One region of the Streptomyces sp. NPDC007264 genome, then DNA from elsewhere that is predicted to be linked to it. Evidence: riboswitches for the same ligand, from Rfam matches in the RefSeq annotation. Region 1 holds a riboswitch; each other region holds the start of a gene.

Region 1 (7,611 bases):
CGAGGAGCTTGGCCAGCCGGACGGCGGGCTCGTGGGTGAGCCCGCCGAACATCACATGGCTCATCCGCGCCAGCTGCTCCTGCGCGGCCTCGTTCAGCACCGGATGGTTGTAGCCGTGGATCGCCGACCACCACGACGACATGCCGTCGACCAACTCGCCGGAGCCGTCGGCCAGGCGCAGTCGCACCCCGCTCGCCGACGCCACGACGAGCGGCTCCTGGCGGCCGGGCATGGGGCCGTACGGGTGCCACACGTGCTGCCGGTCGAGCGCCAGCAGCTCGTCCACGGACGGATCACGCATTGGGCGCGAGATCCGTCCCCGCGCCCCGGCGGCGCACGGCGACGAGGTCCGTACGGGGCTCGCCGGCGGGCGGTACGGCCGCGGAACCGCACACCCCGCCGCCCTGGTGGGACCCGCACCCGGCGTCGTCCTGGTGCGAGCCGCAGCCGGCGCCTTCGTGGGATCCGCAGCCGCCGGATGCCGCGCGGTGCTCGGGGAGCGTGACCTGGTCCGCGCCCTCCACCTCGAACCCGGCGTCCGCGATCATCTCCAGGTCCGCCCTGCCCGCCTGGCCCTCACTGGTGAGGTAGTCGCCCAGGAAGATCGAGTTGGCCAGGTGCAGGGCCAGCGGCTGCATCGTACGGAGGTGGACCTCCCGGCCGCCCGCGAGGCGCACCTCGACGTCGGGGCACACGAACCGCACCATCGCCAGGATCCGCAGACACCGCTGCGGGGTGAGGTTCCACTCCTTGCCGAGGGGGGTGCCCTCGAACGGGATCAGGAAGTTGACCGGGACCGAGTCCGGGTCCAGCGCCCGCAGGGAGAAGACGACGTCGACCAGGTCCTCGTCGCTCTCGCCCATGCCCGCGATCAGTCCCGAGCAGGCCGACAGGCCGGCGTCGTGCGCCTTGTGCACCGTGTCGACCCGGTCGGCGTAGGTGTGGGTGCTGGTGATGTCGCCGTAGGTCGCCTCGGACGTGTTCAGGTTGTGGTTGTACGCGTCGGCGCCCGCCGCGCGCAGCCGCTCGGCCTGGCCGTCGGAGAGCAGGCCGAGGCAGGCGCACACCTCGACGCCCTCGTTCTGCTCCTTGATCGTCTTGATGGTGTCGGAGACCCGGTCCACGTCCCGGTCGGTGGGCCCGCGACCGCTCGCCACCAGACAGACGCGCTTGGCGCCGCCCGCGACGCCCGCCGCGGCGGCCTCCGACGCCTCGTCCGGCTTGAGCCAGGTGTACTTCAGGATGTCGGCCTTCGAGCCGAGCCGCTGGGAGCAGTAGGAGCAGTCCTCGGGGCACAGGCCGGACTTCAGGTTGACGAGATAGTTGAGTTTCACCCGCCGTCCGAACCAGTGGCGGCGCACCTTGCCGGCCGCGGCCACCACATCGAGCAGGTCGTCGTCGGACGTGTCGAGGACGGCCAGAGCTTCCTCGCGGGTCGGCGACTCACGCCGCAGCCCCTTGTCCACCAGGGTGTTCAGCAGGTCCATGAGAGCCGATCCTGGCGTACGGAACCGCCCCGGGCCAAGGAGGGACCACACAACGGACACGGTTCGACGTGTGGGTATTGCCACACGCTGGGTGGCCGGCCGTCCCGTTAGGGTCTGTGCACTGCCTACAAAAGCCTGGAGGACCGATGGTGTTCGGCTGGATCGACGAGCAGGCGGGAACGCGCCGTCGGGCCGGGCTCGAGCGCATCCTGCGCCCGCGTGCCGCCGACTCCCCGCTCCTCGATCTCGCGAGCAACGACTACCTGGGCCTGGCCCGCCACCCGGAGATCATCGCGGGTGCCGCGCAGGCGGCCCGGGTGTGGGGCGGCGGCGCGACCGGCTCCCGCCTCGTCACCGGCACCACGGAGCTGCATGCCGAGCTGGAGCGCGAGCTGGCCGGCTTCTGCGGCTTCGAGGCGGCCCTCGTCTTCTCCTCCGGGTACGCGGCCAATCTCGCCGCGGTCACCGCGCTCGCGCCGCACGGTTCCCTGATCGTCTCCGACGCGGGCAACCACGCCTCGCTGATCGACGGCTGCCGGCTGGCCCGTGGCACCACCCAGGTGGTCCCGCACGCCGACCCGGAGGCGGTGCGCAAGGCGCTCGGCACCCGCCCGGGACCCGCCGTCGTCGTCTCGGACACCGTCTTCTCGGTGGACGGCGACGCCGCCCCGCTGGCCGAACTGGCCGCCGTCTGCCGGAGGTCCGACGCGGGGCTGCTCGTCGACGACGCGCACGGGCTCGGCGTCCTCGGGGCCGGCGGCCGGGGCGCCCCGCACGCGGCGGGGCTCGCGGGCGCGCCCGACGTGGTGGTGACGGTGACGCTGTCGAAGTCGCTGGGCAGCCAGGGCGGTGCCGTGCTGGGTCCGGCGCGGGTGGTCGACCACCTGGTCAACGCGGCCAGGACGTTCATCTTCGACACCGGGCTGGCCCCGGCGGCGGCGGGTGCGGCGCTTGCCGCCCTGCGCCTGCTGCGCCGCGAGCCGGAGCGTGCCGAGCGGGCGCGCGAGGTGGCGACGGGCCTGCACGCCCGCCTCACGGCCGAGGGCCATGAGGCGGTGCGGCCGGATGCCGCCGTCGTCTCCGTGCGCGCGCCCTCCCCCGAGCAGGCCGTGCGGTGGGCGGCGGACTGCCGGGCGGCGGGAGTCGCCGTCGGCTGCTTCCGGCCGCCGTCGGTGCCGGACGGTGTCTCCCGGCTGCGTCTGACCGCCCGTGCGGATCTCACGGACGGGCAGATCGAGCACGCCGTACGCGTGATCGGCGAGACGCGGCCGTGAGTCGGCGGAACGGCCGTGCATCGCGCGTGGTTCGGGCGGAACGGACAGGACTCGTCCGCAGCGGTGCGGGAATATTCATCTGGGAATTGACATCGACCGCGGCCGCGGAATGGCGCGCGATCGAGCCCGCCGCGCGGAATTGATCAGATCAGTGCAGCCCGTTCAGGAACTCCTTCCAGGTGTCGGGGGTGAAGAGCAGGGCCGGTCCGGCCACGTTCTTGGAATCGCGCACGGCCACCAGCCCGGCCCAGGGCCCGGGGCCCGGACGGGCGGTCTCGACACAGTTGTTCATTCCCGTACTGCGGCTGCTGCGCAGCCACCGCACGCCGTGCACGGATGCACTGGAAGGGACATGCCGAGGCGGTGCTGACATGGTGCCTCCTTACGCAACGCCTGCCAACGCGGCGATGCACTCCAACGATTCCTCGGGTGAAAGGGCGTGGATGCGGAGCGAGTTGAAGGCCTCGCTGTAGGCCTGAAGGTCTTCTTCCCCTTCGAGATAGAGGCTACTCGTCAAGTGGTCTAGAACAACCACATCCAGATCAGACCTGCTCGGAAAGGAGAAGATAACGAAAGGCCCGGTGATGCCGATGTGCGCCCCGGCTGCGAACGGCAGGACCTGGAGTCGGACGTGGGGCAGCGCGGCGGCGTCCAGGAGCCGCCTCAGCTGCCGGGCCATGACATCCGGCCCGCCGACCTCCCGGCGCAGCACCGCCTCGTCCAGGACGGCGCTCAGCCGCAGCGGAGGCTCCGAACGCAGCACTTCCTGCCGGGCCAGCCGCACCTCCACCAGGGTGTCCAGCTCGGCCTCCTCCAGGGTGCCGACGGCGGCCCGCGTCACCGCCCTCGCGTACTCGGGCGTCTGCAGCAGTCCCGGCACCACCGAGGTCTCCAGTGTGCGCATCGTGCTCGCCTGCGACTCCAGGCTGATGAAGTCGCGGTAGGTCGGCGGCAGCACTCCGCGATACGCGTGCCACCAGTTCTGCCGGCCGCCGCCGTCCTCGGAGCCCGCCAACACCAGGAGCAGTTCCCGCAGTCCGGGGTCCTCGACGGCGTACGCGTCCAACAGGAGGCGTACGTCGGCCGGCTTGACGCCGCTGGCGCCCGTCTCGATCCGGCTCACCTTCGACTGGTGCCAGCCGACGAGTGCGGCCGCCGCACCGCTCGTGAGGCCCGACCGGGCGCGCAGGGCGCGCAGCTCGGCGCCGAGCTTGCGGCGGCGCACCGCTGGTCCGTACTGCATGGCCGACTCTCCTTCCGTGCGGCGCCCGGTTCCACGGCGACGGTAGAGGATGCGCCGGGGCCGGGCCCAAATACGCTCGGTCGTCGGAGAGTTCACCGCTTCGAGCGACAGATATATGCATATCCCGGGGGAACGCACCCGTGAGAGCCCTGGTGATGGCAGTCTGGCGCGCAGCACCAAGTCCGGGACCGCACCGGAAACCAACCGCTCCGTGTCGGACTCCGGTCCCGTGGGAAAGGGACGACGTCGCCATGGCAGATCACCAGGAAGCATCCGTCACTCTGCCGAGCGATCCCGCCTCGGTCTCCGTGGCTCGAACATATGTCGCCGACGTCCTCGCGGAATGGGGCCTGCCGAGGGATTCCGAGATCGCCGACACCGTACGCCTCATCGTCTCCGAACTCACCACGAACGCCGTGCAGCACACCCTCGGGAAGTCGCCCACCTTCACGGTCGACGTCGTGCTGGACCGGGACGAGTTACTTCGGATCGGCGTCACCGACAGCCATCCCCGCTTTCCGAGACGGCTGCCCGCGGCCGTGCAGCAGGACAACGGCCGCGGCATGGTGATCATCCGCTGGTTGACCGCGGAGTGCGGCGGCACAGTGAGCGTGCGGCCCACCAGGGAGGGCGGCAAGACGGTCGCGATCGAGCTCCCGTGGAGCACGCCGGTCCAGTCGGTCGCCGCGGGCGGGCAACGGGAGCCGTGACCGCCCGCGCCGCCGGCCGCGAGAGGCGTCGGCGGCCGGTTCCGCCGCGTCGACGCGCACCGTGACCGAGGCGATGCGCGGGGTGCCCGACACCGGGGCCACCCCCTCCGGGGCGGCCGCGGACCGCGCTGCGGTCACCCGGAGTGCTCCGGCCCGTCCCGCCCCGCTTCCGCTCCCGGAGCCCGCGGAGCCGCGAGGACGCCCCGTCCCAGCAGCCAGGGCAGGACGCGCCACAGGCCCACGCAGACGACGAGCGTCCCCACGCCCGCGGCGATGCCGGCGGCCCGGTTGAGCGACACGTCCACCACCAGCAGTACCGATCCGGTCAGTGCGAGCATCAGCATGGTCATCCCGACCGTGGCGAGGCGGGAGGAGACCCGCACGATGACGGGCTTGGCGTTCTGCTGGAAGAGCGAGCGGTGCAGCGCCGCGGGCGCCGTGAACAGGGCCGCGGCCAGCACGGCGAGCAGGAGCGTCGTGACGTACGTGGCGCGCTGGACCGTGTCCAGGGACGGGAAGCGCGGGGTGAAGGCCAGGGTCAGCAGGAACGCGAACAGGATCTGGACCCCGGTCTGGGTGACGCGCAGTTCCTGCAGCAACTCGGCGAAGTTGCGGTCGGCGCGCTCCAGGGGAGTCTCGCGCCGTGCCTGAGGGGGAGCTCGGTCGGCCATGGTGCACGAGTTCCCGTTCCGGCCCTGGTCACGCCCCGGCGGGGCGGCGGCGCACCGGGCCGCCGCCCCGCCGGCCGCGTCAGCCGACCCGCCCGTACCAGACGCTCTTCGTCCAGATCTTCTGGAGCCTGACCACGTCCCCGGTCCGCGGGGAGTGCCAGATCTTTCCCTTCCCGGCGTAGATGCCGACGTGGTAGATGTTCCGGCCCGAGTGGAAGAACACCAGGTCTCCGGCCTTGCGGTGCGAGGAGGAGACGTGGTGCGTCGTGTTGTACTGCGCCGCGGCCGTACGGGGCAGCTTCTTGCCCGCCTTCTTGAAGGCGTAGAGGGTGAGCCCGGAGCAGTCGAAGCGGCGCGGTCCGGTGGCGCCCCACTTGTACGGGGCTCCCTTCTTCGACGCCGCGATCTGGAGAGCCTTGGCCGCCGGAGTCGCGGCGGCCGCGTCGGTGGAGACGCCGGGGACCGCGATGCCGCCGCCGACGGCGGCGAGGGTGAGGGCCGAGGCGGTGCCGGCCCGGGTCAGCAGCGACGGGACACGATTGAGCGCAGTCATGCGCAACCCTTCGTCAGCCGCCTGTGAAGGATGACCTGTCGGATTCGGACTGGCGAAGTAGCCCGGCCGCTCGCGCGGCTTCACCCCAAGGACCTCCGGATCTCTCCGGCGGCCCGCCTTGCCGGGTCCTCCACTCCTGCCGATCCACTCCTGTCGACCGGTCATCCGGGCGGCGGCAGGATTCGGCGTCCGCCCGGACCGCCCCGCCGCGGTGGCGGGGGCTTGTCGTCAGGAAGGGATCTTCACCTACCAGGGTCCGAAAATCACAATGGAATCGGCGATTTGTGGCGTTACTCACCACTCACTCGTTCGGGTGGACAACCGTCCTCTCGAGGGAAGTTGAGGGAGCGAACCAGGCCCCGACCTGCATCGGAGTCCCGCATCGCGCCCTGCGGGCAGGCATGTTGCGCGACTCCTGCGGGCCGGACACCGGAGCCCTCTCTACTCCGGTCCGGGGTACACCATTTGGCCCGTTTGAGCCGCGCCGGACGGACGGCCGGCCGTCCGGCATGCCCATGGAGCGGTCTGCCCGCCTCAGCCTTCCGGCCCGGGGCGCGAGGCCGTCGTCCGCCCCTCGCTCCGGCGGCTCCGGGGGTCCCGGCTCAGTCCGCCCCGGGAGGCACGGCGACGCGGTCCGCGCGGCGTTCGCCGTCGAGGGTGCGCAGGGCGCGGGCGAGGGTCGGGCCGTGCAGTTCGTGCTCCCCGCGCTGGTGCATCAGCGTCAGCGCCTCGCGCAGGGCCGCCGCCTTGCCCACCAGGGCCTGGGCGGCGCGCAGGCCCCGGTAGGTGTCACCGGAGTGCGCGGGGTTGATGCGGCCGAGCAGGTCGACGACATCGAGGTAACGGTCGATCAACTCCGCCTCCGCGCGGGTCAGCGCGGGCAGCGGCGGAAGTTCGGGCGGCAGCATCGGCTCACCTCGTGCCGGGTGCGGTGTGCGATGCCGTGCGGCCGGAGACGATGCGGTCGACCAGTCCGTACTCCACCGCGGCGCGTGAGTCGAGGATCGTGTCCCGCTCGATGTCGGCGGCGATGCGATCCGGCGCCTGCCCCGTGTGCCGCGCCAGCATCTCCTCCAGGCGCCTGCGGGTGCGCATCAACTCCTCGGCCTGGATGGCCAGATCGGTGGCCTGTCCCCGTACCGGCTCCGGCAGGGACGGCTGGTGGATCAGGACGCGCGCACCGGGCAGCGCCAGCCGCTTGCCCGGCGCGCCCGCGGCGAGCAGCACGGCCGCGGCCGACGCCGCCCGGCCGAGGCAGACCGTCTCCACGTCGCAACTGACGTACTGCATCGTGTCGTAGACCGCGGTCATGGCGGTGAACGAGCCGCCCGGGGAGTTGATGTACAGCGAGATGTCGCGGTCGGGGTCCAGATACTCCAGATGCATGAACTGCGCCATCACGTCGTTCGCCGACGTGTCGTCGATCGGCGTCCCCAGAAACACGATCCGCTCGTCCAGGAGCTTCGCGTACGGGTCAAGGGTCCGCTGTCCGTAGCCGGTGCGTTCGGTGAACTCCGGCAGGACATGGCGGGCGGACGGTCGGTGCATGACTTGCGCCTCCTCGGAATCACTCCTGTAAAAAATGTACAGGACGTACGTTCCGTACGGAGGTGAGGCATGCTGAGAGCGAAAAAGCGGGTGCGGAACCCTGGGCCGGCTGGGATCTTCCGCTC
Region 2 (7,611 bases), on a different contig from region 1:
GTCAGTTCCAGGTCACGGTTGTCGCGCCCGGCGAGCATGTGGTCGAGCCAGCGTTCGTACCAGGCCAGGAAGTCAGTGGCGGACGAGACGTTGGGGCCCCAGAAGCCGTCAGCGCTTCCGGTGACGACGCGGCCCGTCAGGGGACCGGTGATACCGAGAAGCACCAGGTCGGTGCACCCTGCCTCGATGATGTGCAGGAACAGGTCACCTCGGTGAGGCGGGCAGCTGGCGAACGTGAACCCCCGAGGGCGGCTGGGCTCGTCTTGGTGGTCCATCGTGAACGGTCGGCATGACTGCAACGGCAGCAGGCCGTAGAAAGGCGATGCTCCGCCCCCGCCCAGTGTGGTCAGGAAGCTGCGGTAGGGATCGGGCAGTTCGATGTCGTGATCGGCCTCGAACTCGGCGGCCTTCGTGTCCGGCAGCGGGGGTTCGAGGCGGAACCGGTGCTTCTCTTCACCAAAGGAGTGGCTTCGCAGCGCGGCGTAGGGCACCTTGGCTAGTTTGCGTCGGATGCGGATGATCCGGGAGTCCATGCGAACTCTTCTCTCTGTCGTCCCGCAAACTACCTGCTCACTGGCCTGGGTGTCACCAGTGTGATCAGCTGCCCGCAAGCCAGTTGTGCCCGCCGTCGCGGGCTGGGATCCTCCCCAGGTGACCAGCATGAGCACGGAACTGCGTTCCGAGGCCGGATGGGACGGCCCTTACTATCGCGTCCGAACCGATGGCTTCGAGGCTTTCTTCCTCCCGAACCCTGGTGAGGTACTCGACCAGGTCTGCAACGTCGATGCTGAGGTTCACCTCCCAAATGGCTCACGCTGGAGTGCGACGATCTTCACAGTCGCCGAGGTCAGCCGGTTGATGAAGAGGTGGGAGGAGACGGGAGAAGCCGCAGGCGGCCGATGCTTCTGGTGCTCGGACGGGCTGATCGTTCGGGATCCCGGCATCCGAGGGATGGTGAGCGTGATCGCCGAGCTTCTCGCGTCTGGAGAGTTCGAAGGAGCCTTCCACCATCTGGACGACTCGGCTTGAGCTTGACGCTTCATGACTTTGCATCACCTTGAAACGCCGGATCGCCTTGAGCACCCCACGAGAGAGGTCTGAGACGGCCGCGTCAGGGTTCTCATTGAAGTCGCGGTTTCCTGGTCACGTCAGGTGGCAGCTGCCGGGGAGAGATGCCGAGACGCCGTGCCGCTTCTGCGGGCAACTGGGGATGGTCTCGCCAGTGCGGTGAGACGAACAATTCAGTGAGAACAACGGCTTCGGGATAGGTGGCCAGCTCGATTCGTGCGTCGGATGGACGGTATGGGTCGCCGAAGGGGTCCTCTCCCAGCACGTGGAGTCGATCGTGCCATCGCTGCTGAAGCGCCGGTGTGCTGGCATCGGCGGTGAACCAGGCTCGGTGATCTCTTCAATAAGGGAGGGCGGCAGTCGCAGACCCGGATCGCTGATCGTGCCGAGCGGAGGCATCGCGTGGACCAGCGAGGACACGCTCCGCCCGGTCAGGGCGGCCAGCCGGGGCAGCATCGAGGTCGTCCAATAGCCGACTCGGTTGTCATCTCGGCGATATCGGCGACCCGGGCCGATCAAGGACGAGAGGTGCCCGATGGTGAGGTGGTTCGCGTCGGCGAGCCGGTTCAGGTAGGAGCCGATCGTCTCGCCGCTAACGGGTGGTGGCGTGAAGGGGAGAACCCGCAGCCCGGTGATCACGCGGTTCGCTTCGAAGCGCGTGCGCGGCGCTGGCGTGCGCGGGGGAGGTTCTGCTGCTCGGCGCTCTCGTCCAGGTCGACACGCTCCAGAGAGGCGCGTGTGATCCTTTCCGTGCCGTCGAGCATGGCGTCCAGGGCTGCCTCCCGGACGAGGTGGGACAGGCTGCCGATCACGCCGCCCGTGCGGTCGTGCAGGTAGGCACTGAGTTTGAGCAAGGTGCCCGGCCGGTGCGCGTGCAGCCGTAGCGCTTCCTCCAGCGTCGCGACGAGCGACTGCCGAGCCGCCCGTTCTTCCGCGGTCTTGTGCCGGAACGGGCTGGTTGGGGATGAGGCTGTAGCGGCTGGCGATCTGTCCGCCGCGGCGTCCGGCGAACAGCCCGGTTCCCTCAACGTCGACGCCGGCCAGGACGAACGTCGCGGGGATGCGTTCGGAGAGGTACTTGATCTGGTCCGACGCCTCCGCACCGACCCGTGTGCCGATGTCGAGATTGTGCAGCTCGTCGATGAGGACGAGGCGGCAGCCGAGTGTGCAGAGCAGGTCGCAGACCCTGTTGGTGACTTCGACCTGGCTGTAGCGGGACGGCAGCGGCAGTCCGATGAACCGGGCGAACTCGATGGCCAGCATCTTCGGGGCCGCGGCCGGCGGGACCGTGACGTAGACGACCGGCAGGGCCTTCGGGGGGATCTCTCCCCGACGTCGCCCCAGTTGTTCGTAGTTCTTGCCCAGTTGGGTGATAGCGGTGGTCTTCCCGGTCCCGGCGAGACCGGAGACGATCAGTCCCCGGCGGGCCGAGTGCTGGTGCCGGTTGAGCAGGATGCGCTTGCGGCCGGTCGCTTCGGCATGGCGGATCGTCGGAGTCGAGACGATCACCAGCGGCCGACATGCGCAACGCGTCCGCCCACCCGGGCCGCATCGGCTCGGGCACCATCATCCGTGCCAGCAGCAGGGCGGCATCGACGGCCTTCGTGCCAGCCGGTCGAAGAACGGCCGCGCAGATCGTCCTCGACGCGACATCGGCAGCGATGGTCGATTCGACCCGGCCGGTCACCCCGTCGTCCAGGACAGCCAGCACGTCCAGCGGAGTGGTGTCGATCTGCACGATCTCGCCCGGCCGAGCCGCCATCGTCGGAGTGAACGGCGCCTCCGGCCGGCGGGCCAGCGACCGCCTGGTCGTGGCCGCATCGAAACTGTGCCGGCCCTCGGAAAGAACCTTGACCAGCCGGTAGAGAGTCGACCGAGGCGGGATGGGCACCACCCCCTCACCGTGACGTTCGGCCACCAGCCTTTCCGCCTGGCGCATCACTCGGCTCCGAGTGCCGGTCGACTTGTCCTCCTGATCGGCCAGCACCTCGACAAGGGCCTCCACCAGGCGTTCGTCGGCCCGCCCGGTACTTGGCATGGACAGTCGAGTGGCCCGCCGATCGACCAGACCCCAGACACCCGAGTCACGCCACCTCACCCTCATGCGGTGCAACGTGCGCTCCGAGACCGGTGTCCCCGAAGCGGTCAACTCGGCGGCCTTCGCGACGATCCGCTCGTTGATCGTGCGCCACTTCGGATCGAACTCCGGCTGGGGAGCCGTGCCCGGTGGTGAATCCGGAGGCACCCCGGTCTCGGTCTCGATCAGGTGGCGCTCGAAGAACTGAGCCTTGCGCACAGCAGGTTCAGGAACTGTGTCCAGCAATCCGAACGCCGGAAGCGCCGGGGTGTCCGGCTCGGAGTCGAGAAGCTCGAACCCGTTGGAGGCCATCAGGTGGCTGAACATCACCCACGATGGCGCCCCGCTGCTGTCGATCAGTCGGACCGTGGTTCCCGCGAGTCCGGCCACCGAATGGACCCGCCCATCGAAGCGAACGCGATCGCCAACGCGCAGAACCCCACGCGGGGGGACTTGCCTGCCTCATCGTTCCTCACTCCGGCTCACGAGGGTGCGGTCGCTCAGCGGGTAGGACAGGTCCGCAGTCAGCTGTCCGCACCACAGCAGGTGGAACACCACTGGGAGAACCTGGATGGGGTCGCCGACCGCTGCGGCCTGGGTCACCAGCGGTGCAGGGACGGCGAAGGCTGCGGTCACTGCCGCGTTCAGACCCGCCGACTCCCCATACCGGCGGTGGCGGTAGCCGGCCAGCCACCGCAGGTTCGCCGCCCGCACCGCGGGGATCTCCCCGGCCAGCCGGTAGGCCCAGCCCAGTTGTGAACACGCGAGGCGCATCGCGGCGAACGACGTGGCGGACCGGGCATCGACACGATCCTTCGGACGGCAGTCCAGCACCAGGCCCGTTCCGTCGTCCGCCCGTGCGAAGTAGTCCGGCGCGTGCGAGCGGCCACGGCCCGACGCCTCATCACGCCAGAACAACCAGAACGGCTGCGAAGCGAACCCCACGACCTGCGGATCAAGTCCAAGAGGATCGCGTGATCGCGCTCCAACCACGACTCGAACCCGACATGCCGCTCGGTCGCTGCCGCCCAGTACAGCCCGGGAAAGTGCCGCTGCCCTCGGTACGACGGGAAGTCCCGGACCGGAGCCGCCTTCTCGAAGGCCACCTCGGCCGCATGGTCCAGAGGCTTCCGTACCTCGACTCCGTGCGACAGCCAGGCCAGATCGAAATCCGACACCTGCGGCGGAGCGCCGCCCCTCAACGCTCGTAGCCCACCCATGAGCATGACCATCACGGATTCCGTGAGACAAGCCACCCAGAACGGGACGGAAGTCACCCCAGAGAGTGACAGCACTCTCGACGGCAGCCACCAAACCTGAGAACCGAGGCCGCCCAGCCCGGATTAATGAGACTCATCCAAGCTCAGCGAGACGGGACAGCCTTCGACTTCTTACTCTCGGTGATCTGTCGCCAACGACGAGCTGACGACAGATCACCGAGAATCCGACAGTTGTGGGGCGGCCTTGTACGCGGCCTCAGGCCGGCCGCACCACGCTGTGGATGATGGACGCGCCGGCGTAGTAGATGGACTCCTCGCGCACGTAAGCGCCCGGTTTGGGGGCGTGGATCATCATGCCGTTGCCGATGTAGATGCCGACGTGGCTGATGTCGTCGTAGAAGAAGATCAGATCACCGGGCCGGGCATCGGTGAGCGAGACCGTCGTGCCGGCGTTGACCTGGTCGTACGTCGTCCGCGGAAGCGTCACCCCGGCTGCCTTCCACGCGGCCTGGGTCAGGCCGGAGCAGTCGTAGGAGTCGGGCCCGGTCGCGCCCCACACGTACGGCTTGCCGATCTGCGCCCGGGCGAAGTCCAGCGCCTTCGCGGCCTTCGTCGCGTACGTGTCCGTGGACGTGGATCCCGTGGAAGTGGATCCGGTGGAGGTGGATCCGGTGGAGGTGGATCCCGTGGACGTGGAAGAGGACCCCGAGGTGCCGGTCGTCGTGCCCGAGGACGCCTGCTGCCGGGCCGCCTGCTGCCGTGCCAGCTCCTCCGCCTGACGCTGGGCCTCCTCCTGCTTCTTCTTCTCGATCGCGGCGAGCCGCGCCTTCTCCTCCGCGGTCAGGTCGGACAGCAGCTGCCGCGCGGTGGCGAGCTTCTTCTGGACGTCCGCCTTGGTCGTCCTGAGCTTCTCCTGCGACTCGGTGAGCGTCTGGAGGCTCTTGGTGGCCTCCCGCCGCTTCTGCATCGTCGTGGACTGCTCGGTGACGTACTCGTCGACCGCGTCCTTCTGGCGGCTGGTCAGCCGGCCCATCAGCTGGGTCTGGTCGAAGTAGTCCTGAGGCGAGTCGGCCAGCAGGAAGGTGGCCGTGTCGGGGGCCGCGGCCCCCGTGCGGTACTGCGCCGCGGCGAACGAACCCAGTTCGTCCCGCGCCTCGTTGAGCTTCTGGGTGCGCTTGGCGACGTCGTCGAGGAGCGTGTCGACGCGCTTGCGCTGCCTGGCCGTCTTCTCCTTGGCCGCGTTGTACGTGTCGGTGGCGGACTCGGCCTGGTGGTAGAGCTCGTCGACCTTCTTCTCGACCTCCTCGAGGCTCGGCCTGCCGTCGGTGGAGGGTGCGGCGTTCGCCGTCTGGGAGAGCAGGGCCACGGAGGTGAGGGCCGCCGTCGCGAGGACGGGAGTCCGTATGCCTGCGATACGCGTGCCCGAGGGGCGCGCCTTGCGGTGCGGCGCCATGGGAGGCGACTCCTTCCGTACACCGCCTACCGAGTTAGCTGTCGGGTTCGGGCGGGTGGTTCCGGAAGGTGTGCCCTACGGCCGTCCCCCGCGCGGCGGTCGGCCGATTCACCCCAAGGTCGGTTGGGTCCCCGGCTCCGGCTGCCCGCGGGCGCACCGGACTCGGCGGAGGCCGCGCGGCCCGGCGACCTTCGCCGGTGGGGGTCGTGCGGCCCGCCCGGAACCGTAGCCAACTGATGCGGCCCGTGTGAAGGTTGATGTGCGATATGCCCGATACATTTTCGTGACCTTGGTCGTGGGTGTGGTCTTCCTCGGTCAATGCGGAGGGGTCTGGGGGGTGTTGGCCGTTTCTCCCGGAGTCGGGTGGAGTCGGGCGGAGTCGGGCCGTGTGCCCGGTTCCCCGGGGCGCCGCTCGCGGCCGGTGTGCGGGCGGGAGGCTTCACGCCGTGGTGTCACCACCGGTCACGGCACGGCCCCGCACGGTGACACGGCTCGGGCGGGTGGCGGCGGAAGATCACCGGGCCCGGATCCGACCGGATCCGCATCCGCATCCGCATCCGGACCCGGACCCGGACCCGGACCCGGAGCCGGACCCGGATCCGACCGGACGGACTTCTCGGGGCGGCGACCGGTTGTCGGTGGGGCGGCCTAGACTCGGAGAGCGATGAGCAGCCTCTTTGACGACAGCTTCCTGGCGGACCTCAAGGGCACCCCGGCCCACGAGGAGGAGCCCCCGCCGCCCGACGACGATCACGGAGCGGAGCCGGTTCCGGACGATCTGTTCGGTGGGCGGTTCGACCTGCCGCCGGACCGCGACTCCCACTACCGCGACGGGGCGCCCCGCCCCGCCCTCGACGCGCAGGCGCTGATCGAGGGGCTGAACGAGAACCAGCGCGCGGCCGTCGTGCACGCCGGCTCCCCCCTGCTCATCGTGGCCGGCGCCGGTTCCGGCAAGACCCGCGTGCTCACCCACCGCATCGCGTATCTGCTGGCCCAGCGAGGCGTGCACCCCGGCCAGATCCTCGCGATCACCTTCACCAACAAGGCCGCGGGCGAGATGAAGGAGCGCGTCGAGCAGCTCGTCGGGCCGCGCGCCCACGCGATGTGGGTGATGACCTTCCACAGCGCCTGCGTGCGCATCCTGCGGCGGGAGAGCAAGAAGCTCGGCTTCACGTCCTCCTTCTCCATCTACGACGCCGCGGACAGCAAACGGCTGATGGCGCTGGTCTGCCGCGACCTGGACCTCGACCCCAAGCGTTTCCCGCCCAAGTCCTTCAGCGCCAAGATCTCCAATCTGAAGAACGAGCTGATCGACGAGGAGGACTTCGCCGCCGGGGCGGCTGGGGGCACCTCCCGCTCGAGCGGAGCCGAGAGTGGGGGAGGCTTCGAGAAGACCCTCGCCCAGGCGTACGCGCTCTACCAGTCACGGCTGCGCGAGGCGAACGCGCTCGACTTCGACGACCTGATCATGACCACGGTCAATCTGCTCCGCGCGTTCCCGGACGTCGCCGAGCACTACCGCCGCCGCTTCCGCCACGTGCTCGTCGACGAGTACCAGGACACGAACCACGCCCAGTACGCCCTGGTGCGCGAGCTCGTCGGCCCCGCGGGCGGCGGCCGGCCCGAGGACGTGCCGCCGGGCGAGGACGACCTGCGCCCCGCCGAGCTGTGCGTCGTCGGCGACGCCGACCAGTCGATCTACGCCTTCCGCGGCGCGACCATCCGCAACATCCTCCAGTTCGAGGAGGACTACCCGGACGCGACGACGATCCTCCTGGAGCAGAACTACCGCT
Region 3 (7,611 bases), on a different contig from region 1:
TCGGCGGTGGGGGCGGCATCGCCGGTGGGGGCGGCATCGTCGGCGGGCCGGAACGCGAACCAGCCGGAGTCCGACGCCTCCACCTGCCACTCCTCACCGGACGGCGGTCCCGCGGGCGTCACGCACGGCCCCTTGCGCCACCATTCCGGCAGCATCGCGATCGCCTCGTCGCCGAGCGGGTTGACGCCCGGGCCCGCGGCCAGGGAGTGCGCCACGAGCACGTGCAGGCACTTCACCCGGTCCGGCATGCCGCCCGCGCTCGGGAAGCCCTGGAGGACCTCGACGGCGTCACGACGGGCGATGTAGTCCTCGTGCGCGGCCCGGTAGGCGGCGGCCAGCTCCGGGTCGGTGGCCAGCCGGTCCGTCATCTCCTTCATGACGCCGTTCGCCTCCAGCGTGCCGATGGCCGAGGCGGCACGCGGGCACGTCAGGTAGTACGTCGTCGGGAACGGTGTCCCGTCGGGGAGCCGCGGCGCCGTCTCCACGACGTCCGGCTGCCCGCACGGGCACCGGTGCGCGATCGCACGCAGCCCGCGCGGCGCGCGGCCCAGCTGCTGTGTGACGGACTGGACGTCCGCGTCCGTGGGCTCGGTGCGCGGGGTGGGCGGCGGAGGGATTTCCATGGCTGCTTTCAGGCTGTCTTTCTCGGTTCACTTGCCGGACGACGCGTCGGACGTGTCGACGCCGTACCAGATGTTGGCGTACCAGGGGCGCAGGGACGTCGTCCGGTCCGTGCGCGGCTGCTCGGCGGGACGCGGGCCGATCACGACGTACCCGGTCTCCCCCGGCATCACGTAGTGCAGCCGCTGCCGGATCTGCTGCTCCGCGTACGCGTCGTCCTGCCAGCGCGCCTTGAGGTCGCGCAGCTGCTCGACCCGCCGGCGGGCCTGCTCCTGCTGCCGCTCCAGGTCGGCGATGTCCGCGCGCTGGGAGACGTACTGGCGCATCGGGTACGCGAGCGCCACGATCAGCGAGCACAGGACGAGCGCGAGCAGGGCGGCCCGGCCGGTGAGCCGGGAGCGGTGGGCCTGCCGTCTGTTCTGGGAGCGGTAGACCCGGGCCGCCGTCTGCTCGCCGAGCAGCCTCAGCCTGGTCGCTGTGGAGAACCGGTCGCGGTCCTTCACGGCCATCTCTCCCGCCTCCCCTTCACACGTACGTACGTCCCCGCACACGGTACGGGACCGAGTACGGGGACGTACGGACGACTGGCTAAGGCGTGGCCCTGCTCGCTCAGCCCTTGAAGCGCGGGAAGGCGCTGCGGCCGGCGTAGACCGCCGCGTCGTCGAGGATCTCCTCGATGCGCAGCAGCTGGTTGTACTTGGCCACGCGCTCGGAGCGGGCCGGGGCGCCGGTCTTGATCTGGCCGCAGTTGGTGGCGACGGCCAGGTCGGCGATGGTGACGTCCTCGGTCTCGCCGGAGCGGTGGGACATCATGCACTTGAAGCCGTTGCGCTGGGCCAGCTCGACGGCGTCCAGGGTCTCGGTCAGCGAGCCGATCTGGTTGACCTTGACGAGCAGGGCGTTGGCGGTGCCCTCCTCGATGCCGCGGGCCAGGCGCTCGGGGTTGGTGACGAACAGGTCGTCGCCGACGAGCTGGACCTTGTCGCCGAGCCTGTCGGTGATGACCTTCCAGCCGGCCCAGTCGTCCTCGAACAGCGGGTCCTCGATGGAGACCAGCGGGTAGGCCGCCACGAGCTCCTCGTAGTACTCCGTCATCTCGGCGGCGGAGCGCTCCTTGCCCTCGAAGAGGTACTTGCCGTCCTTGTAGAACTCGGAGGCGGCGACGTCGAGGGCGAGGGCGATCTGCTGGCCGGGGGCGTAGCCGGCCTCCTTGATCGCCTCCAGGATGAGGTCGAGGGCCTCGCGGTTGGAGCCGAGGTTCGGGGCGAAGCCGCCCTCGTCGCCCAGGCCGGTGGACAGACCCTTGTTCTTCAGCACCTTCTTGAGGGTGTGGTAGACCTCGGCGCCCCAGCGCAGGGCCTCGGAGAAGGACTCCGCACCGATCGGGGCGATCATGAACTCCTGGATGTCCACGTTGGAGTCGGCGTGCGAGCCGCCGTTCAGGATGTTCATCATCGGCACCGGCAGCAGGTGCGCGTTCGGGCCGCCCAGGTAGCGGAACAGCGGCAGGTCGCTGGCCTCGGAGGCGGCGTGGGCGACGGCGAGGGAGACACCGAGGATGGCGTTGGCGCCGAGGGAGCCCTTGTTGTCGGTGGCGTCCAGGTCGAACATCGCCTGGTCGATCAGGCGCTGCTCCGTGGCGTCGTAGCCGACCAGCTCCGGGCCGATCTGCTCGATGACCGCGAGCACGGCCTTCTCGACGCCCTTGCCCTGGTAGCGGTTCGGGTCGCCGTCGCGCAGCTCGATGGCCTCGAAGGCCCCGGTGGAGGCGCCGGACGGGACGGCGGCACGACCCGTGCTGCCGTCGTCGAGGCCGACCTCGACCTCGACCGTGGGGTTGCCTCGGGAGTCCAGGATTTCCCGGGCTACGACGACGTCGATGGACGGCACGAGCATCTCCTTCGTGGATGTGACGCTGAGGGTGCGGGGCACCTTGCGACTAGAGACTAACCGTCCCCGGGATGCCGGAAGCCGACCGACCGTCCCGTGGACAGAGTGACGGTACACATTGTTCCTGCACTGAACAAAGGGCCTGGGGAAAGAGGCGGCGAACATCACGGGACGCGCAGGAAAAAAGCCCCGCTCCGGAGCGTTCGGGGGAAAACGCACCGGAGCGGGGAGCCTGTGGGGCGGGGGCCGCCCTCACACCGTCACTTCAGGTGCAGCCGCTGGCCCGGGAAGATGAGGTCGGCGTCCTTGACGACGCCCTTGTTCAGCTGGAACAGCTTCTGCCAGCCGCCCTTGACGTCGTGCTCGGCGGCGATGCCGCTGAGGGTGTCGCCCTTGACGACGGTGTACTCGCCGTCGCCCTTCGCGACCTTCGCGACCTTCGAGGCGGCCGGGGCGGCGGCCTTCGGAGCGGCCTTCGGGGCGGCCGGGCGCGCGGCCGACCGGGAGGACTGCTGCTGCGCGGCGGGGCGGGGCGCGGCCTTGGCGGCACTCGACGAGCCGCCGGTCACGGCGCCGCCGTAGGGAGTGCTGGACAGGCCCCTGCCGCAGACCGGCCAGGCGCCCTTGCCCTGGCCCGCGAGGACCTTCTCGGCGATGGCTATCTGCTGCGCCTTGGTGGCCAGGTCGGCACGCGAGGCGTAGGCGGTGCCGCCGAACGCGGCCCAGGTCGAGTTGGTGAACTGCAGGCCGCCGTAGAAGCCGTTGCCGGTGTTGATGGACCAGTTGCCGCCGGACTCGCACCGGGCGACGGCGTCCCACTCGGCGGCGGTGGCGGCCGAGGCGTTGCCGGCCGCGAGCAGCGGGGCGGCGATGGCGGCGCCGGTGACTCCGGCGAGCGCGATGACACGGGTGGCTTTGGACGGGCGGCGGTGCTTGCCGTTGCCGGAACACAGCATGGTTCGTTCCCCTCACCGACGCCTGCGAGGTGAGCTGTCGGGTTCGGGCCGGTTGAGTTGCCCGGCCGCGCTTGTCAGGGCGCGCGGCTTCACCCCAAGCCGTCCCCGGTCAACGTCCGGGCACGGCACTTACCTTGGGTCCCCCGCTCCTGCCTACGGCGCTTGACGCGACGACTGTTCCCGTGCGGCCACTGGCAGGATTAGGCGTGGCGGCCGTCGGAGCCCGCTGTGGCGAGCGGCATGACCGTAAGCAGTCGATCCACCGAATTTCAAAGCTGATCAGGGCGAGTGAGACCCATCTCTCACTTTCACCAAACAGGACATATCACATGAAGTGGGGCGTGAACTGTCGTCGAGACGACGGCAGTTCAGGACCGCCCAGCGGTCGCGTCGGCATCGAGCGCAAGGCTCTGACCGGGGAGGATGAGGTCGGGATCGATGCCGACCGTCTGCTTGTTCGCGTCGTACAGCGCCCTCCACCCGCCCGTGAGGTCGAGCGAGTCGGCAATGCCCGCGAGACTGTCCCCGGGGCGAACGGTGTACGAGTCGTCGTCCGCGTCCCGCGGGTCGGACGAGTCGCGCGAGGCATGCCGGCCCGCCGCATCGCCGGTACGGCCGTCCAGGGCGCCCTCGTCGGCACTGTCCCCGCGATGACGGCCCACGCCCGGGTCCTCGGATTCCTCGCTCTCCGAAGCGGCCCCACTCTGCCCGGACTTGTCCGAGTCATCGCCCTTCGTCGTATTGGCGAGCGAGTCATCGGAATCGCCTGATTCAGCCGCATTCGCCGCACTCTTTCCGGAATCGGTGAGCGAGGCTCCGGAAGGGGACGAAGAGGGAGAGGAGGGAGAAGAGGGGTAAGTCGGAGAAGAACCCTTCGATACGGATGTGCCGGACGACTCGGACAGACCGGAGTCGGCAGCGGAGTCCGCCGCCGAACCGCCGCCGGAGGCATCGCCGGCCACCCCGGTGTCGACGCGGGCGGAGGCCGTGTCCTTGTCCAGGCCCGAGAGCAGACCGCAGCCCGGCCACACCGAGACGCCCCGGTCGGCGAGGATCTTCTCGGCGACGGCGATCTGCTGCGAGCGGCTGGCCTGGTCGGGGCGCGGGGCGTAGTCCAGACCGCCGTACGCGTCCCAGTCGCCCTGCGACAACTGAAGTCCGCCGAAGCGGCCGTTGCCGGTGTCGGCGCTCCAGGATCCGCCGCTCTCGCACTCCGCGACCCGGTCCCAGGTCGTGCCGCTGGCCGCGCTCGCACCGGTGGCGCCGAGGAGCGGGATGGCGATCGCTGATCCGGTCACTCCCGCCGCGACGAGGAGAGCCGGAGCCTGGCGGGGGCGACGGTGACGACCGGTCCCGGAGAGCATGCGGTTGCCTTTCACGTGACAGCAGTGACCAACGCGGCGGCCGTGGCGCACCGCCGTGTTGCTGCGTGAACGTATCGGCACTCGAACGCCTGTCACAAGTCAATGCAGCGCAGATCACGTGAAGATCACAGAGTTGAGGGAATGTCAGCTTCCCGCGGTCCTCGGTCTTTTGGCCGTGTCACCGGGAGCGGCCGCCCGCAGGGCCGTGGCCGGTGCCGGGCACGGGGGCGAACTCCACGGGGAGCGTGCGCAGTCCGCGCATGATGAGCCCGCCCCGCCAGCGCAGATCGCCCGGATCCACGGCGAGTCGGAGGTCCGGGAGGCGGGTGAGGAGCGTCGCGAGCGCGGTCTGTCCCTCCAGACGCGCGAGGGGCGCGCCGAGGCAGTAGTGGATGCCGTGCCCGTATCCGAGGTGCTGGTTGTCGCGGCGGGAGAGGTCGAGGGCGTCGGGGTCGGCGAACCGCTCCGGATCCCGGTCCGCGGCGGCCAGGACGACGAGGACGGGGTCGCCGGGGGCGATGTGCTGCCCTCCGATGGTGACCGGCTGCGTGGCGAACCGCCACGTCGCCATCTCCACCGGGCCGTCGTAGCGCAGGAGTTCCTCCACACCGGTGGCGAGGAGGTCCCGCTCGTGACGGGCCAGGGACGCCTGGAGGCGGGCCCGCTGCCCGGGGTGGGTGAGGAGGGCGTACGTCCCGTTGCCGATGAGGTTGACGGTGGTCTCGAACCCGGCGAACAGCAGGATGAACGCCATGGCGGCGGCCTCGTTCTCGGTGAGGTGCTCGCCGTGGTCGGAGGCGCGGATGAGCCCGGAGATGAGGTCCTCACCGGGCTCCGGAGTGCCGGGCAGGGCCTCGCGTTTGCGGTGGATGAGGTCCGCGAGGTATCCGCGCATCTTCTTGACGGAGCGTGCGACCCCGCCCCGCGGGCCTTTGCCGTGCCCGCGGGGGTCCGGGGGCGCGTCCCCGGGAAGATGCAGCATCATTCCCGCCCAGTCCCGGAAGTCGTCCTGGTCCTCGCCGGGCACGCCGAGCAGGTCGCAGATGGCGTAGATGGGGAGCGGGAAGGCGAACTCGCGGATGAGGTCGGCGTGTCCGCGGCCCGAGAAGCCGTCGATGAGCCGGTCGGCCAGTTCCTGCACACGGGGCGCGAACTCGGCGACGCGCCGGGGGGTGAACGCCTTGGAGACGAGCCGGCGCAGCCGGGTGTGGTCCGGCGGGTCGATGTTGAGCAGGTGCGTCATCAGCTCGGCCTTGCGCTCACCCGGGATGCCGGTCCTGCCCCGGGCGTGGACGGGCTCGTCGTGGTGCGCCGGGTTCTTGCTGAGCCGCTGGTCGGCGAGGGCCTGCCGGGCATCGGCGTATCGGGTGACCAGCCAGGCCTCCACGCCGCTGGGCAGCCTGGTCCGGTGCACGGGGGCGTGCTCGCGGAGCCAGGCGTAGGAGGGATACGGGTCGGCCGCGAACTCCCAGGTGAAGAGTCCGGGGTCCGGGCCATGGGTGGGGGCGGGCGGCTGGGGCTGGGTGGTCACACCTCGACGGTATCCGGCGGGCCGGACCGCACGGCCCACGGGTCACCGCCCCCGCCCCCGGCCTCGCCGGGCGGGCGGGTGCGGACTGCCGCACGGTCGGGGCGACCAGGGCCCCCGGCCCCTGGGAACTCCGGCCGCCGGCCGCGGCGATGCTCAGCCCCCGCTCTCCACCGCCCGGATGGCGTCCCGGTAGGCCCGCCCTGCCGCCCGGAGGGCCGCCTCCGGGTCCACGCCCTCCGTCTCCGCGCGCACCGCGAGGGCGAGCAGCTCGTAGCCGATCCCCTCGCCCCGGGGAAGCGGGACGTCGAGGCCCGCCGTCCGCACCCGTGAGGCGAGCTTCGCCGCCAGGGCGAGTCCCGGCTGGCCCAGGGGGATGCCCTCCGTCACGGATGTGCGCTGCTTCTCCACCGCCTTGGTGCGCAGCCAGTGCTCCTTGACCTCTTCCGGCGTCGTCGCGGTCTCGTCGCCGAACACGTGCGGGTGACGGTGGATCAGCTTGGCGACGATGCCGCCCGCCACGTCGTCGACGGAGAAGGGGGCGTCCGGGTCCTCCTCGGCTATCCGGGCGTGGAAGACGACCTGGAGCAGGACGTCTCCCAGCTCCTCGCGCAGTTCGTCGCGGTCGCCCTCCTCAATGGCCTCGACCAGCTCGTACGCCTCCTCGATGCCGTACTTGGCCAGGCCCTCGTGGGTCTGCCGCGACGACCAGGGGCACTCGGCGCGGATGCGGTCCATGACCTGCACGAGGTCGAGGAGGCGGGCGCCCGGCAGGTCGTAGGACGCGGGGAGCAGCTCCAGCTCCGGCATCCGCACCCGTCCCGAGCCCGCCAGCCCGGCCAGGCCGTCGGTGAGGCGGGGCTCGCCCTCGCCGGTCGCGACCACGACCACGGTGCGACCGCCGGCGCAGGCGTCGACCAGCTCCCGCGCGGTCGGGGCGGTCTCCTCGACGGTGATGCCCGCCTCGCGCAGATAGGGCAGCTGGGGGTGCGCGCCGTCCGCGCACAGGACCCGGTCGGCACCGTGCAGCGCCTGCCAGGCGGGCCAGGACAGCAGGCCGGGCGCGACCCGGTGGCTGGTGGTGAGCAGGACGACACGACCGGGGGCGACGTCGGGTGCGGGGGCGGCGGAGGCGGAGGTTCCGTACGAACCTTCGCCGTGCGGGCTGCTTGCGTTCACCCTTCGAACGTAACCCACGTCACCGACAGACCCACGGTCGTCCACAGGCCCGGCCCGAGCGCCGGGCGCGCGT
Region 4 (7,611 bases), on a different contig from region 1:
GGTCTTCGAGGGACTGTGGAGCGACGGTGGTCTCGGCGGTGCGAGCCGCGCCTGGCACGCGTACCAGCGGGCGTACGTCATCCCGGACGCGGACCGGGACCGGCCGGTGCTCTACAACTCCTGGGAGGCCACCGGGTTCGACATCTCCGAGGAGCAGCAGCGGGCGCTCGCACGACGGGCGGCGGCCATGGGCGTCGAGCTGTTCGTGGTCGACGACGGCTGGTTCGGCGCCCGCACCGGCGATCGGGCGGGACTCGGCGACTGGAGCCCCAACCCCGACCGCTTCCCGTCCGGCCTCACGCCTCTGGCCGACCACGTGCACGCCCTCGGGATGCAGTTCGGCATCTGGGTGGAGCCCGAGATGGTCAATCCGGACAGCGACCTCTACCGCGCACACCCCGACTGGGTACAGCATCAAAAGGGGCGAAACAGGACAGAATTCCGCAATCAGCTCGTACTGAATCTCGCCCGCGACGATGTCCAGGAGTATCTCTGGCGGCAGCTCGACGGGCTGCTCTCCAGTGCCCCGATCGACTACGTGAAGTGGGACTTCAACCGCTGCTTCACCGATGCCGGCTGGCCCGGCGACCCGTATCCGCAACGCCTGTGGGTCGACCATGTGCGCGCCCTGTACGCCCTGGTGGACCGCTTGCGGGCGGCGCACCCCACGGTCGCCTTCGAGTCCTGCTCCGGCGGCGGCGGACGCGTGGACCTCGGGGTCATGAGCCGCACGGACCAGGTGTGGACCTCCGACAACACCGACCCGCTCGACCGGCTCGCCATCCAGCACGGCTTCAGTCAGATCCATCCGGCCCGGGTCATGGCCGCCTGGGTCACCGACAGCCCGAACACGCAGCTCAACGGGCGGGTCAGCGCGCTGCGTCTCCGGTTCGTGAGTGCCATGGCCGGGGTGCTCGGCGTCGGCGGCGACCTCACGAAGTGGAGCGAGTCGGAGCTGGCCGAGGCGCGGGACTGGGTCGGTCTCTACCGGCAGATCCGTCCCGTCGTCCAGCACGGCGATCTGTACCGGCTGAGGCCTCCCGCGGGCGGGCTGAGCGCGGTCCAGTACGTGCTCGGGGACGAGACGGTGGTCCTCGCCTGGCTCCAGGCGCAGCACTACGGCGAGCCGGTCGCTCCGCTGCGGTTGCGCGGACTTGACCCGGAAGCACGGTACGAATGCCGCGAAACGGGCGAAGTGTATCGAGGTGCGGTGCTGCTGCATCACGGACTGCGGACCGCCCTGCGGGGTGACCTCGATGCGACGGTTATCCGACTGTGTCGCGTCTGAGTGTTCTGTCCGAATTGATGCCTTCATTCCAACTCCGCCTGGAATGAGGCGCCCTGAAATTGCGATACGTGAGCAGCGTCATATTTGTGACGTTCCGCTGTCGCCATGTTCACGTAATTGTGGCGTCTTTTCGGGGCGATTGAGAATGTCTCCGCATCTCGTATCGACACAGGGTCACCGGTAATTTCCGCATGGATCAAGAGAAATGGGCCAATGGGGAAACCGGATGGTTGTCCCCATGCGTCCGGGTCGCTTACGTTCCCCTCGATCCGGGTGGAACGCCGAATCCTGCCGCCGCCCGGCGCTTACACCCTCTACCCGTGCCCGGCAGGAGCGGGGGACCCACAGGCAAGACGCCTGTTCCGGTCTCCGGAACGGCTAGGGGTAAAGCCGCGCACTGCCGCGACCGGACATCTCCAGTCCGCACCCGACAGCTCACCTCGCAGGCGCCGGAGAGGAATTCGACATGCCTGCAAAAGGCAAGCACCGCCGTCCCAAGCCCCGTCGCCTCATGCGTTCCATGGCCTTTGTCGGAACCGGTGGCGCCGCCCTCGCGCTGCCGTTGCTGGGGGCCACCGACGCGCATGCCGCCGCCCCCGCGGCAACCGTCTCCGGCAAGGCCGTGGCCGCGGCTCCGGTAGCGAAGAAGGCCGCCGTCAAGGCGGTCGCCGTCAAGACCTACACGGTGAAGCCCGGCGACTGCCTGTCCGCGATCGCCGCGGACCAGCACGTCGCCGGTGGCTGGAAGAAGCTCTACCAGGACAACCGCACGGTCATCGGCTCCGACCCGTCGCTGATCCACCCCGGCCAGAAGCTGGCGCTGGGCGCCGCCGCGGCCGCACCGTCACCCGCGAAGGCCCAGACCTCCGCGGCCACGACGACGGCGGCTCCCAAGGCCGCGACCGCCGCCACCGGCTACAGCATGCCGGTCCTGGGCGTCGCCATCGGCACCAAGTACCACGTCGCGGGCAGCATGTGGTCGAGCGGCTACCACACCGGCATCGACTTCGCCGTCCCGACCGGCAGCAGCCTCAAGGCCGTGGGCGCCGGCACCGTGGCCTCCGCGGGCTGGGGCGGCGCGTACGGCAACCAGGTCGTCGTCAGGCTCGCCGACGGCTACTACGCGCAGTACGCCCACCTGTCGAAGCTGTCCGTCTCCGCCGGCCAGACCGTGGCCGGCGGCCAGCAGGTCGGCCTCTCCGGCGCCACCGGCAACGTCACCGGACCGCACCTCCACTTCGAGATCCGCACGACCCCGAACTACGGCTCGGACGTGGACCCGGTCGCCTACCTGCGCTCGCACGGCGTGTCCATCGGCTGACCCGCAACGGCCCGCCGGACCCGAAGGCCGGACCCCTCGTTCCCCGGGGGGCCGGCCTTCAGCCGTGTCCCGTGCGCAGGACGGCCCTTGCTCCGGCGGGTCGCTCAACAACCGTACGCAGAGGCTTGTTCCGCATGCGCCCCGTGGTCTTTCTCACCGCCCGTCAACCCCTTCCTACGGTCGCGTAGCTCACATCGGAGGTGAATCATGAGCCGATGTGGCAGACGATTCGAAGAATGACAGCAGATCAGTGATCGGGTCGTACGTGGCGGTGGGGGACAGCTTCACCGAGGGCGTCGGCGACCCCGGACCCGACGGGCAGTTCGTCGGCTGGGCGGACCGGTTCGCCGTCCTCCTCGCCGACCGGCGGCCGGAAGGCGACTTCGAGTACACGAACCTCGCGGTACGCGGCAAGCTGCTCGACCAGATCGTCGCGGACCAGGTGCCGAAAGCCGTCCGACTCGCCCCGGACCTCGTCTCCTTCTGCGCCGGGGGCAACGACATCATCCGCCCCGGCACCGACCCCGACGACGTCGCCGAGCGCTTCGAGCGCGCCGTCGCCGATCTCGCCTCCGCCGTCGGCACCGTCATGGTGACCACCGGCTTCGACACGCGCGGCGTGCCCGTGCTCAAGCATCTGCGCGGGAAGATCGCCACCTACAACGGGCACGTCCGGGCGATCGCCGACCGGTACGGCTGCCCGGTCCTCGACCTGTGGTCGCTCAGGACGGTCCAGGACCGGCGCGCCTGGGACGACGACCGCCTCCACCTCTCGGCCGAGGGGCACACCCGGGTCGCCCTGAGAGCGGGCCAGGTCCTCGGTGTCGAGGTGCCCGCCGACCCCGACCAGCCGTGGCCGCCGCTGCCCCCGCGCGGCACGCTCGAGGTGCGGCGCGACGACATCCACTGGGCGCGTGAGCACCTGGTCCCGTGGATCGGGCGCCGGCTGCGCGGGGAGTCCTCCGGCGACCGCGTCGTGGCGAAGGGCACCCTGTCCCCGGACGACATCAAGTCGAGGATCGCGCAGGCGGTCTGACCGCGACGGCAACCGGCAGGTACGGCCCGGGCCACGCGCCCGGGCCGTCCGCGCCGCCCCACCACCGAACGGGAACGGCCCCGTACCCCCCCCGCACGGCGGCCACGCACCGGGTGCCCCCGCTTCGTGAGCACCCGGGGTCGGCGGGGCGGGCGCCTCGCCGGGGCGAGGGCCTTGCCGCACCCGCGCCGCGAACACCGCTCCCGGATGCGGAAGAAGAACGTGCGGCGAGGGGTTGGAGAGACATGGGCGCGCTGTGACACGGCCCGCCCGGTGCTGCCACAGGGCCGCCCGTACGGGACGCCCGACCCGACTCCAACTGGAGGTGCCGTGACCGGTTTCCGTTCCCTGAGCTCCGGGCTCCGCGCGCTGCGGCCCGTCGCGTTCGGCGTGGACCCGAGCGGGGAACGCCTGGAGCGGATCCGCAGATCGCCGCATTTCGCGAACGGCGCCTTCGTGAACCCTGAAGGCACCCGGATCCGGCCGTCCGGCAATTCCGCGGTGGAGCTGGCGAAGGTCTACTTCCGCAAGGAGGACCGTCTCCGGCGCGCTCCGGCCGGCACCGTCCCCGTGCACCCGACCACGTACGCCGACCTGGCCCGCCCCCCGGCGAGCGGGTTGCGGGTGACATGGATGGGGCACTCCAGCGTGCTCGCCGAGATCGACGGACACCGGGTGCTCTTCGACCCGGTGTGGGGCGACCGTTGTTCCCCCTTCGACTTCCTGGGCCCCAAGCGGCTGCACCCGGTGCCCCTGCCCGTGGCCGCGCTCGGCCCGGTCGACGTGGTCGTCATCTCCCACGACCACTACGACCACCTCGACCTGCCCACCATCAGGGCCCTGGCGGACACGGACACCGTGTTCGCGATACCGCTGGGCGTCGGCGGTCACCTGGAGCACTGGGGCGTGGCCGCGGACCGGCTCCGCGAGCTGGACTGGCACGAGTCGACGAAGGTCGGCGGCATCACCCTGACGGCCACGCCCGCCCGCCACTTCTGCGGCCGCGGGCTGCGCAACGGACAGCACACGCTGTGGGCGTCGTGGTCCGTGGCCGGCGAGGAGCACCGCATCTACCACAGTGGCGACACCGGCTACTTCGACGGCTTCGAGGACATCGGTGCCGCACACGGTCCGTTCGACGCCACGATGATCCAGATCGGGGCGTACTCGGAGTTCTGGCCGGACATCCACATGACCCCCGAGGAGGGCGTGCGCGCCCACCTCGACCTCCAGGGCGGACAGCCGCACGGCGTGATGCTCCCGATCCACTGGGGCACCTTCAACCTGGCGCCGCACCCGTGGGCGGAGCCGGGGGAGTGGACGACGGACGCAGCCGGAGCCGTCGGACAGGCGGTCGCCGTGCCTGTCCCGGGCCAGCCCTTCGAGCCCACCGGCGACCTTCCCACGCACCCCTGGTGGCGGGATGTGTCCCTGCCGCTGAACCGCACGTGGCCCGCTCCGGAGATCAGCCCGGGGGCGTCCCGTGACGACCTCGACCTGGTGGGCGAGGGCTGACCCCGGAGGAGCCGGTGCCCCGACAGGCAACGTTCACCCCGTCGGGCGAGCGTTGCCTGTCACAGCACTGGCCGGTGGGTGCTCCGTCCATGCGGATCACCATGTAGGTCTCGCCGTCCTTCGGCGGCCGCGTCCAGGAACGGGTGGTGAACGTGTGCAGCCGCCCGTTCAGGATCGCGTGACGGGGCAGGGAGGCACCGAACTCCCTGGTCACCGCTTCCAGCAGTGACTGTTCCGTCTGGGCGCCGGTGTCCCGGCCACCGAGGAACCGGACCGGGTCCAGCGCCCGCGGTATCTCGCCGCTGGGGCGGATCTCTCCGTCCGCGTAGGTGAAGGCGTACTGCTCGACACCGTCCTGCGCCACCGAGAGGTGGAAGAACGGCTGCCCGGCCGACGTCCTCAGGCCGCTCCACACCACCACCGCGCGGGTACCCGCGCTGGCGGCCGCAGCCGGGGAGACGAACCGCCGCCGGTCGAACGGGGCGGGATCGCCGTCGAAGGCGAAACTCCAGCCGGTGCCGGCCCGGCCGACCGCCATGAGAGCCCTGTCGTCGTAGGACGAGAACTCCTTCTGGTGGTGCGGCGAGCTGCGGCGTGCCTCCCGGAAGGTCATGGGCTCGTTCAGCACGGTGCCGTCGCCGTCCGCGAGACGGCCGGGCAGTTCCTCCGGCTCCACACCCTCCACCAGGACGAACCGGTAGGAGGGGCGGTTGTCGCCCGGTTCCGGCTCCGCGAGCCACGCCAGGTCGTCCGGGTCGATCCCGGCCGTCGGCCCCGGTGTCTCACCCGCCTGGCCGCCCCTCGGCGTGGACAGCAGTTCGCGCCCCCGCTCCGGGGTCAGCAGCGGCCCGAGCACCGGGTCGGCCACCCACCCCAGCGGTGCCAGGTGGTCCGGTCCCAGCGGCTCCCACAAGGGCACGGCGTTCACCAGCGTCCGCCATGCCCCGTCGGTGTCTCCCCACCGCGCCAGCTCCCGCGCCCGCTCGACCGCCTTCCCGAACGGTCCGGCCGCGGTGTACCGGTACGTGCCGCTGCGCACCTCGTCCAGCGTCGCACAGGCCAGTGACACCAAGTCGTCGCCGGCGCCCCGAAGAGGGAACCTCAGCGTGGAATCGTCCCGGTACGAGTGCGCCGCGTGCTCGGCGACCTGCGGCGGCAGCAGATCGGGCGCGTACCGCGGGTCCGTCACCAAGCCCTCGAAGGACCCCTTCGAGGTCTGTCCGAGGAGGTGGCGTATCTGGTCACCCAGCCCGGCGGCCCGTGGTCTGCCGTACTCCTCGGCCTGCTCCAGCGCTTTCGCGGCCCGCTCCCAGCCGCCGCGCAGCGCCTCCAGCCGGGCCTCCTCGACCAGGGCGTCCAGCTTGCGCGTCGTGTCGTTGACGAATGCCGGCTCCTCCTCGCTCCGATGCGCCCGCAGGCTGTGGAACTCCCGGTACATCTCCCGCATGAACTCGAGGAAGCTCGCATGCCGCTCGGGTGGCGCGGCCCGCCAGCTCGCCCACGTGTACACGGCCCACTCACCGGCCTCGTCCACGTCCCCGGGATCCAACAGAACGTGGGTGATGTCGGACTCCACGTCGAGTTGCAGCCCGCGCCTCCAGATGCCCGCCTCCCGCCGTTCCTCGGGCCCGGCGTCCTCGTCCAGATACTCCTCGAACATCTCCGCGAGTCCCGACTCGTCGTCGTGCCAACGCGCGTCCCCGGTCCCAGCCAGCAGCCACACGAACTCGCCCGCGTGCCGCCACCCGTCGCTGGCTTTGAGGAACTCCCGGTACGACGGGGGCATCCGCAGGCCCAGACGCTCTTCCATGGCTGCGATCCGCTCCTCGGTCGCGGGCGGGAAACCGAGCCACCGCGCCCGTCGAGCGGCCTCGTCGTCCTCGCACCGCGCCTCGCCGTCCGGCAGGGCGTCCGCCCACTCCCCGCTCCACCTGAGCAGGAAAGGCCGCCAGTCGAATGCCGTGGTGTGCGTCATGCGTCCGATGCTGCCACCCGCCACTGACATCGATACGCGTAGGCGGCCTCCGGCAGTCGGGGCTCTGCCGCTGACCGGCGCCCCACCGGGCGGGCCGCGCACCGCCCCTCCGTGTGGCCCGCCCGACGACCGTTGCCGCGTGTGCGGGGTCGTCGGGCGGCAGGCGTCGGGCGGCAGGCGTCGGGGCGGCCGTGCCGCTCGCCGGTCGCGCCGTCAGAACTCGAGTTCGTGCTCGATGGCGGCCAGTTCCTCCGGAGTGCCCTGGACCTTCGGACCGGTGAACCACTTGCGGGCGGACAGCAGCCACCAGACGCCGGCGAAGCCGAGGACCAGGAGGACGGCGATCGGGGTGTAGTTGAAGGTCTTCGCCGTGATCGGGCTGGTCGTCGGCAGCATGAACAGCACGGTGATGAACAGGGTCCAGACGACGGCGACGGCACCGATCGGCCTGCTCCAGCGGCCGAGGTGCCAGGGGC

What was found. A riboswitch is a leader RNA that binds a small molecule or an ion and turns the genes downstream of it on or off. The one in region 1 is predicted to bind cyclic di-AMP.
Region 2: linked by a shared signal. The riboswitch ahead of ACFYMU_RS17955 (NlpC/P60 family protein) and the one ahead of ACFYMU_RS25500 (C40 family peptidase) in region 1 are both predicted to bind cyclic di-AMP.
Region 3: linked by a shared signal. The riboswitch ahead of ACFYMU_RS20775 (transglycosylase family protein) and the one ahead of ACFYMU_RS25500 (C40 family peptidase) in region 1 are both predicted to bind cyclic di-AMP.
Region 4: linked by a shared signal. The riboswitch ahead of ACFYMU_RS15605 (peptidoglycan DD-metalloendopeptidase family protein) and the one ahead of ACFYMU_RS25500 (C40 family peptidase) in region 1 are both predicted to bind cyclic di-AMP.

Annotation. Positions count from the first base shown of each region.
Region 1 is NZ_JBIAFD010000016.1:107,158-114,768, forward strand. Features, by position in the region: gene ACFYMU_RS25465 (adenosylmethionine--8-amino-7-oxononanoate transaminase) at 1-301, opposite strand, end outside; gene bioB (biotin synthase BioB) at 294-1,487, opposite strand; gene ACFYMU_RS25475 (8-amino-7-oxononanoate synthase) at 1,634-2,761, shown strand; gene ACFYMU_RS25480 (DUF397 domain-containing protein) at 2,910-3,134, opposite strand; gene ACFYMU_RS25485 (helix-turn-helix domain-containing protein) at 3,144-4,004, opposite strand; gene ACFYMU_RS25490 (ATP-binding protein) at 4,256-4,714, shown strand; gene ACFYMU_RS25495 (DUF6328 family protein) at 4,849-5,385, opposite strand; gene ACFYMU_RS25500 (C40 family peptidase) at 5,465-5,938, opposite strand; cyclic di-AMP (ydaO/yuaA leader) riboswitch at 5,942-6,136, opposite strand; gene ACFYMU_RS25505 (hypothetical protein) at 6,541-6,846, opposite strand; gene ACFYMU_RS25510 (ATP-dependent Clp protease proteolytic subunit) at 6,851-7,486, opposite strand.
Region 2 is NZ_JBIAFD010000009.1:184,866-192,476, forward strand. Features, by position in the region: gene ACFYMU_RS17925 (SMI1/KNR4 family protein) at 1-533, opposite strand, end outside; gene ACFYMU_RS17930 (hypothetical protein) at 661-1,029, shown strand; gene ACFYMU_RS17935 (TniB family NTP-binding protein) at 1,144-2,577, opposite strand; gene ACFYMU_RS17940 (hypothetical protein) at 2,589-2,933, shown strand; gene ACFYMU_RS17945 (hypothetical protein) at 3,183-3,353, shown strand; gene ACFYMU_RS17950 (TnsA-like heteromeric transposase endonuclease subunit) at 3,608-4,090, opposite strand; gene ACFYMU_RS17955 (NlpC/P60 family protein) at 4,622-5,818, opposite strand; cyclic di-AMP (ydaO/yuaA leader) riboswitch at 5,827-5,996, opposite strand; gene pcrA (DNA helicase PcrA) at 6,483-7,611, shown strand, end outside.
Region 3 is NZ_JBIAFD010000011.1:201,258-208,868, reverse strand. Features, by position in the region: gene ACFYMU_RS20790 (DUF501 domain-containing protein) at 1-623, opposite strand, end outside; gene ACFYMU_RS20785 (septum formation initiator family protein) at 651-1,130, opposite strand; gene eno (phosphopyruvate hydratase) at 1,231-2,517, opposite strand; gene ACFYMU_RS20775 (transglycosylase family protein) at 2,772-3,467, opposite strand; cyclic di-AMP (ydaO/yuaA leader) riboswitch at 3,472-3,638, opposite strand; gene ACFYMU_RS20770 (transglycosylase family protein) at 3,836-4,831, opposite strand; gene ACFYMU_RS20765 (cytochrome P450) at 5,010-6,362, opposite strand; gene ACFYMU_RS20760 (nucleoside triphosphate pyrophosphohydrolase) at 6,516-7,538, opposite strand; gene ACFYMU_RS20755 (SurA N-terminal domain-containing protein) at 7,611-7,611, opposite strand, start outside.
Region 4 is NZ_JBIAFD010000008.1:46,940-54,550, reverse strand. Features, by position in the region: gene ACFYMU_RS15610 (alpha-galactosidase) at 1-1,288, shown strand, start outside; cyclic di-AMP (ydaO/yuaA leader) riboswitch at 1,594-1,750, shown strand; gene ACFYMU_RS15605 (peptidoglycan DD-metalloendopeptidase family protein) at 1,755-2,609, shown strand; gene ACFYMU_RS15600 (SGNH/GDSL hydrolase family protein) at 2,860-3,645, shown strand; gene ACFYMU_RS15595 (MBL fold metallo-hydrolase) at 3,976-5,160, shown strand; gene ACFYMU_RS15590 (SMI1/KNR4 family protein) at 5,111-7,135, opposite strand; gene ACFYMU_RS15585 (amino acid permease) at 7,349-7,611, opposite strand, start outside.